DNA from 2 places in the Micromonospora sp. WMMD975 genome. Region 1 is predicted to be linked to the other one. Evidence: predicted binding sites of a transcription regulator. Region 1 holds the regulator's gene; the other holds the start of a gene.
The links. The regulator HrcA, encoded in region 1, represses chaperone genes, less so after heat shock. The targets are predictions, from matches to a motif close to GGTTNGCACNCTCNNNNNGAGNGTGCNAACC.

Region 1 (3,629 bases):
ACCGCGCCACTGGACCACCGAACGGGACGCCGCCCAGGGCACGATCTCGTCCACCCCGACCTCGGTCATCGCCTGCACGGCCAGCTCACCCCGGTCGCCCTTGGCGATCCCTTGCGCCACGACCACCCGGGGGACGCTCGCGTCGGCGTACCCCCGGGAGGTGATCCGCGCGTCGAGCGTGCCGCGGCCGACGGCGGTGACGAGCGCGGCGGCGGTGCCGCCCCGGCCGTCGGCGAGCAGCAGCTCCTCGCCGACGCGCAGCCGCTGCACGGTGGCCGCGTGGTGGCCCTCCGGGCCGTCGAGCGTCACCGTGTCGCCGGTGGGCAGCGCCTCGACCAGGAACAGCGGCGCCGACACCTCAGGCGTGCCCGTTGAAGGCGTCGCGCATCCGGGAGAAGAAGCCGCCCTGCTTGGTCAGCTCGGCGACCTCCTCGCCGCGGGTCTTGGCGAAGTCGCGCAGCATCCGCTCCTGGTCGGCGTCGAGCTTGGTCGGGGTGCGCACGTCCAGGTGGACGTAGAGGTCACCCCGGCCGGTGCCGCGCAGGTGCGGCACGCCGCGGGCGCGCAGCCGCAGCGTGCTGCCGGGCTGGGTGCCCGGCTTGACGTCGACGACCTCCTCGCTGTCGAGCGTCTTGATGGTCAGCCGGGTGCCGAGCGCGGCGGCCGTCATCGGCACGGTCACCCGGCAGTGCAGGTCGTCGCCCTTGCGGGAGTAGACGTCGTGGGTCCGCTCGTGGATCTCGACGTAGAGGTCGCCGGCGGTGCCGCCGCCCGGGCCGACCTCGCCCTGCTGGGCCAGCCGGATCCGCATGCCGTCCTCGACCCCGGCGGGGATCTTGACGGTCAGCGAGCGACGGGTCCGCACCCGGCCGTCACCGGCGCAGGTCGGGCAGGGGTGCGGGATCGTGGTGCCGTAGCCCTGGCAGACGGTGCACGGCCGGGCGGAGACCACCTGACCGAGGAACGTCCGCTGCACGGACTGCACCTCGCCGCGACCGCCGCACGCCTCGCAGGTGGCCAGGTGGGTGCCGGCGGCGGTGCCGGCGCCGGAGCAGGTGGTGCAGAGGACCGCGGTGTCGACGGTGATCGGTGCCTCGACGCCGAACGCGGTCTCGTTGAGGTCGAGTTCCAGCCGCAGGATCGCGTCGGCGCCGGGCCGGGTGCGCGGCCGGGGACCCCGGCTGCCGCCCGCCGCGCCGCCGAAGAACGCGTCCATGATGTCCTGGAAGCCGACGAACGGGCCGGCGCCGCCCGGACCGCCCGGACCGCCGGCGCCACCGCCGCCCGGGGCGAGCGGGTCGCCGCCCAGGTCGACGATCTGCCGCTTCCGGTCGTCCGAGAGGACCTCGTACGCGGCGTTGATGTCCTTGAACTTCTCCTGTGCCTCCGGGTCCGGATTGACGTCCGGGTGGTACTGCCGCGCCAGCTTGCGGTAGGCACGCTTGATGTCGTCGTCGGAGGCGTCCCGGCTCACGCCGAGAATGCCGTAGTAGTCCCTGGCCACTGCGTTCGGTGTCCTCATGTTCGTCTCGCGTTCGCCGGTCGTCGGCCGCAGCCGGCCGTCGGCCCTGACTGGTCAGTTCTGGGCCAGCAGTTCGCCCACGTAGCGTGCCACGGCCCTCACCATGGCGATATTGCCGGGGTAGTCCATCCGGGTCGGCCCGAGCACGCCGAGCCCACCGACGATCGTCGCACCCGGGCCGTAGCCGGTGCTGACCACGGAGGCGGCCCGCAGGTTGTCGACCTCGTTCTCGTCGCCGATGAGCACCCGGGTGGTGCTCGGTTCGGTCTCGCCGATCAGCTTGAGCAGCACGACCTCCTCCTCGAGCGCCTCCAGAATGGGGCGCAGCGAGCCCTGGAAGTCGAGCAGGCCACCCCGGGTGAGGTTGGCGGTGCCGGCAAGCGCGATCCGCTCCTCGTGCCGTTCGACGAGCGTCTCCAGCAGCACGGTGGAGAGTGTGGTCATGGCCGGGCGGAGCTGCGGCGGGGACTCCTCGACGAGCGCCTGCACCAGCGGCGGCGTCTCGGCCAGTTGGCTGCCGACGAGCTTCTCGTTGACCAGCCGGCGCAGGTCGGTGACGTCCTCGGCGGGGATCGGGGCGGGCAGCTCGACCAGCCGCTGCTCGACCCGCCCGGTGTCGGCGATCATGACGACCATCAGCCGGGTGGTGGAGATCGGCACCAGCTCCAGGTGGCGCACCTTGGACCGGGCCAGGCTGGGATATTGCACCACGGCGACCTGCCGGGTGAGCTGGGCCAGCAGCCGGACCGTGCGGTGCACGACGTCGTCGAGGTCGACCGCGCCGACCAGGAAGCGCTCGATCGCCCGGCGCTCGGCCGGGCTGAGCGGCTTGACCCGGGAGAGCCGGTCGACGAAGAGGCGGTAGCCGCGGTCGGTGGGCACCCGGCCGGCGCTCGTGTGCGGCTGCCGGATGTAGCCCTCCTCCTCGAGCACCGCCATGTCGTTGCGCACGGTCGCCGGCGAGACGCCGAGCTGGTGCCGTTCGACCAGGGCCTTGCTGCCCACCGGCTCCTGCGTGTGGACGTAGTCCTCGACGATGGCGCGCAGCACGGCGAGCTTGCGGTCGTCGAGACCCATCTCCCCACCTCCTGACGCACCTCGGCCGGACCACGCGCGGCATCCGCCGGGCGGCTGGCACTCGACTGTAGCGAGTGCCAGTCTACGTCGGCAGTCCCACCGACGCGATGATCGCCCGACGGACCTCGGGTGCGGCCTGCCGCACATTCCGCCGCCACGGGCCCGGGCAGCACTGGTGTCGCTTGCCCGTGGGACCTACCGTGACGTGCATGACTGAACCTCCTCGCCCGCCCGGAGCGGGGGACCCCGGCCCCCAGCCCGACCCGACCCCGCCGTCGGCGCCCTACGGCTCGTCGCCGGCCGACGATCCCCCCACCGCACCACTGTCCGGGGCACCGGGCGGGGGCGGCTATCCCCCGCCCGGTGACTATCCGCCCCCGGGCGGCCAACCTCCGGCCGGCGGCTATCCCCCGCCGGGTGGCTATCCGCCGCCCGGGGGTTACCCGCCGCCGGGTGGCTATCCCCCGCCGGGTGGCGGCGCGCCCGGTTACGGCCCGCCCGGCGCCGGTTACCCCGGCGGCGGCGCGTACGGGCCGCCGGCCGGCTACGCCAACAACGACGACAAGACCTGGGCCCTGGTGGCGCACTTCGGTGGCGCGGCCGGGATGCTGATCGGCGGCGGCGTACTGGGCTGGGTCGCGCCGCTGGTGGCCCTGCTGGCACGGGGCAACCAGTCCCCGACCGTCCGGGCGCACGCGGTCGCCGCGCTCAACTTCCAGCTCATCTGGTCGGTCATCGCGCTCGTCGGCTGGATCCTCACCTGCATCCTGATCGGCCTGGTGATCGGCTTCGGCGCCATGATCGTCGGCATCATCTTCGGCATCCTGGCCGGGGTGAAGGCCAACGAGGGCCAGCTCTACCGCTATCCGATGTCGGCCAGCCTGATCAAGTGACCCGCTCCGGCCGGTCCCGCGCGGCGGGACCGGCCGGCTCCGGTCAGGGCAGCAGGTCGCGGACGACCGCGTCGGCGAGCAGCCGGCCCCGCAGGGTGAGCACGGCCCGGCCCTCGGCGTACGCCCCGGCGTCGAGC
Region 2 (3,629 bases), 880 kb from region 1:
AACGGACCGACGACTTCGCACCGACCGGGGAGCGGATCGCCGATCGACTCGACCTCGGCGACGCCGAGCAGGCCGCCGCCGACCAGCCGGCCGAGGAGGAGTCACGGCAGCCGGTGGACGAGCCCAGGCGGCTGCTGCCGCCCTACGACCGGGCGCACAAGCGACGCAACCAACGCCCGCTGCCCACCTGAGCGCGTACGCGGAAGGGGCGGACCGCTGACGCGGCCCGCCCCTTCTCGGCGTACTGGTGAAGCTGGACTCAGAAGTCCATCTCCCCGCCACCCGGGCCGGCCGGGGCGGCCGGGGTCTTCTCCGGCTTGTCCGCCACGACGGCCTCGGTGGTGAGGAACAGCGCGGCGATCGAGGCGGCGTTCTGCAGTGCGGAACGGGTCACCTTGGCCGGGTCGATGATGCCCGCGGCCAGCAGGTCCACGTACTCGCCGGACGCGGCGTTGAGGCCGTGACCCGGGTCGAGGTTGCGCACCCGCTCGACGACGACGCCACCCTCGAGGCCGGCGTTGACGGCGATCTGCCGCAGCGGGGCGTCCAGCGCGATCTTGACGATCTGCGCGCCGGTCGCCTCGTCGCCGGCCAGGTCCAGCTTGTCGAAGGCGGTCTTGCCGGCCTGCACCAGCGCGACGCCACCACCCGGGACGATGCCCTCCTCGACGGCGGCCTTCGCGTTGCGGACGGCGTCCTCGATGCGGTGCTTGCGCTCCTTCAGCTCGACCTCGGTGGCCGCGCCGACCTTGATCACCGCAACACCGCCGGCCAGCTTGGCCAGACGCTCCTGCAGCTTCTCCCGGTCGTAGTCGGAGTCGCTCTTGTCGATCTCGGCCCGGATCTGGTTGACCCGACCCTGGATCTGGTCGGCGTCACCGGCGCCGTCGACGATGGTGGTCTCGTCCTTGGTCACCACGACCTTACGGGCGTGGCCCAGCATGTCGAGGTTGACGGCGTCCAGCTTGAGGCCGACCTCCTCGCTGATGACCTGGCCACCGGTGAGGATGGCGATGTCGGTCAGCATGGCCTTGCGGCGGTCACCGAAGCCCGGCGCCTTGACGGCGACCGACTTGAAGGTGCCCCGGACCTTGTTGACCACCAGGGTGGCCAGGGCCTCGCCCTCCAGGTCCTCGGCGATGATCAGCAGCGGCTTGCCCGACTGCATGACCTTCTCCAGGATCGGGAGCAGGTCCTTCACCGACGAGATCTTGCTGTTGACGATCAGGATGTAGGGGTCGTCGAAGACGGCCTCCATACGCTCCGGGTCGGTCATGAAGTAGGCGGAGATGTAGCCCTTGTCGAAGCGCATGCCCTCGGTGAGCTCAAGCTCCAGGCCGAAGGTGTTGCTCTCCTCGACGGTGATGACGCCTTCCTTGCCCACCTTGTCCATCGCCTCGGCGATGATCTCACCGACGCTGGGGTCAGCGGCGGAGATGGAGGCGGTGGAGGCGATCTGCTCCTTGGTCTCCACGTCCTTGGCGAGCTTGAGCAGCTCCTCCGAGACGCTGGAGACGGCGGCCTCGATGCCCCGCTTCAGGGCCATCGGGTTGGCGCCGGCGGCCACGTTGCGCAGGCCCTCACGGACGAGAGCCTGGGCCAGGACGGTCGCCGTCGTCGTGCCGTCACCGGCAACGTCGTCGGTCTTCTTCGCGACCTCCTTGACCAGCTCGGCGCCGATCTTCTCGTACGGGTCCTCGAGCTCGATCTCCTTGGCGATGCTCACACCATCGTTGGTGATGGTGGGGGCACCCCACTTCTTCTCGAGCACGACGTTGCGGCCCCTCGGGCCGAGCGTCACCTTCACGGCGTCGGCGAGCTGGTTCATGCCCCGCTCGAGGCCGCGGCGCGCCTCTTCGTCGAACGCGATCATCTTGGCCATACGGCGTTGTCCTCCTGGACACTCACGGGCCACCCGGATGCCCGGGTGGGCCGTCTGGTGTACGCACCTTGGGGACGTCGCCACCTGGCGACGACGACGTCCTCCTCGGTCGGGCCGGACAGCCCGCGACGACCGGCCCCGTGCCACTCCGGCGCCCCTTCGGACACCGGTGCGGCCGTGGCCCTACCGCCCCGACCATTGGCACTCACCGTACGCGAGTGCCAATGACTTGTTTAGCACTCTCCCTAGCCGAGTGCAAGCACGACAGCGCCGGTCAGCCGAGTTCCGCCGCCAGCCGGGCCGCGTTCACCGGGCCTTCCTGCGCCCGCTGCTCGGCGTACGCGACGACCAGCCCGACGAGCTGCGCCAGGTAGGCCGGCGCGGCGAGCGCGGCACCCACCACGGCCAGCGCCACCGCCCCGACCGTGGTGCCCGGCGCGGTCGTCGGATCGGCACCGAACACCGCGCCGCTCACCGCGCCCACCACGACGTCCAGCACCGCCGCCGCGAGCAGCGCGCACGCCACGAGCGCCACCCGGCCCAGCACCATGCCGAAGCTCCGATGGAACAACCGCCACGACCGGCCGATCGGATCCTGCCGCTCGAACAGGTGGACCGGCCCGAACAACGCGACCGCGAACCCGGCGTACACGCCCGGCAGCAGACAGAAGCAGGCGCCGAACGTGATCAGCAGCGAGGCGACGATCGTCCAGCCCCAGAGACCGAGCGCGCGGCGCGCCCCGTACCGGAACGCGCCGCCCAGACCCACCGGCGCACCGGCCGCCTGCCGCGCGACCACCCAGGTTCCGGCGGCCCAGCCGACAGCCTGGAGCGGGCCGAAGACCAGGGTGGCCAGCAGCACCACGCCGTAGAACGCGAGCGTCTGCTCCAGGTAACCGTCCGGCAGCACCGGCGCGCCGTCCGGACCGGCCGCCATCTGATCGGTGGGGACGAGGAACAGCGAGACGACGGAGATCACCGCAGCCGGTACGGCCTGGGTGAGCAGCATGATCGGCACCAGGTGCCGCCAGCCCCGCCGGACCGCGCCGGCACACCGCGCGAACCAACCCCCCACGCCCGCGTGCGGCGGGGTGACAAGCGGGTCCTGCGGGTCGAGACCGGGATACCAGCCGGGATGACCGCCGGGCATCGGCCACGCGGGGTACGCCGCCCCGGGCATCGGGTGACCGGGGTACGCCGAACCGGGCATCGGGTGACCGGGGTACGCCGAACCGGGCGCCCCGGCCGCCGGCCAGTGCCAGCCGTCCGGCGCGGACCAGCCGGACGGAGCGCCCTGCGGCGCGGACCAGCCAGACGGAGCGCCCTGCGGCGCGGACCACCCGGGCGGAGCGCCCTGCGGCGCGGACCACCCGGGCGGAGCGCCCTGCGGCGCGGACCAGCCAGACGGAGCGCCGTCCGGCGCGAAGCCCGAGGGCGCGGTGCCCTGCGGTGCAGGCCAGCCCGGCGGGGTGCCCTGCGGCCCGGAGCCCGAGGGCAGGCCGTACCCGGGCTGGTGTGGCACGGCCGGGTACGAGCCGGGCTGGTCGGCGGCGACCGGGCCGGGCTGGTCGGCGGCCGGGCCGGACCACGGGTCGGCGGGGGCCCATGGGTCGGCGGGCGGCGACGGGGGCCGGGTCGGGTCGACCGGGGGCACCGGTTCGGCACCCGACGGGGGCAGCTCGGACATGGGCCCTCCTCAGCGGCGACGGCTGGAACGGCTCATGATCTTCCACGGTGCGGAGCCGCA

Region 2: groL (chaperonin GroEL) is a predicted target of HrcA. The motif match lies at 2,079-2,109, and genes of this name have one in related genera.

Annotation. Positions count from the first base shown of each region.
Region 1 is NZ_CP120739.1:4,294,936-4,298,564, forward strand. It holds gene O7613_RS18700 (16S rRNA (uracil(1498)-N(3))-methyltransferase) at 1-357, opposite strand, end outside; gene dnaJ (molecular chaperone DnaJ) at 359-1,504, opposite strand; gene hrcA (heat-inducible transcriptional repressor HrcA) at 1,577-2,599, opposite strand; gene O7613_RS18715 (DUF4870 domain-containing protein) at 2,809-3,492, shown strand; gene hemW (radical SAM family heme chaperone HemW) at 3,536-3,629, opposite strand, start outside.
Region 2 is NZ_CP120739.1:5,178,108-5,181,736, forward strand. It holds gene O7613_RS22955 (hypothetical protein) at 1-191, shown strand, start outside; gene groL (chaperonin GroEL) at 260-1,882, opposite strand; gene O7613_RS22965 (hypothetical protein) at 2,157-3,569, opposite strand.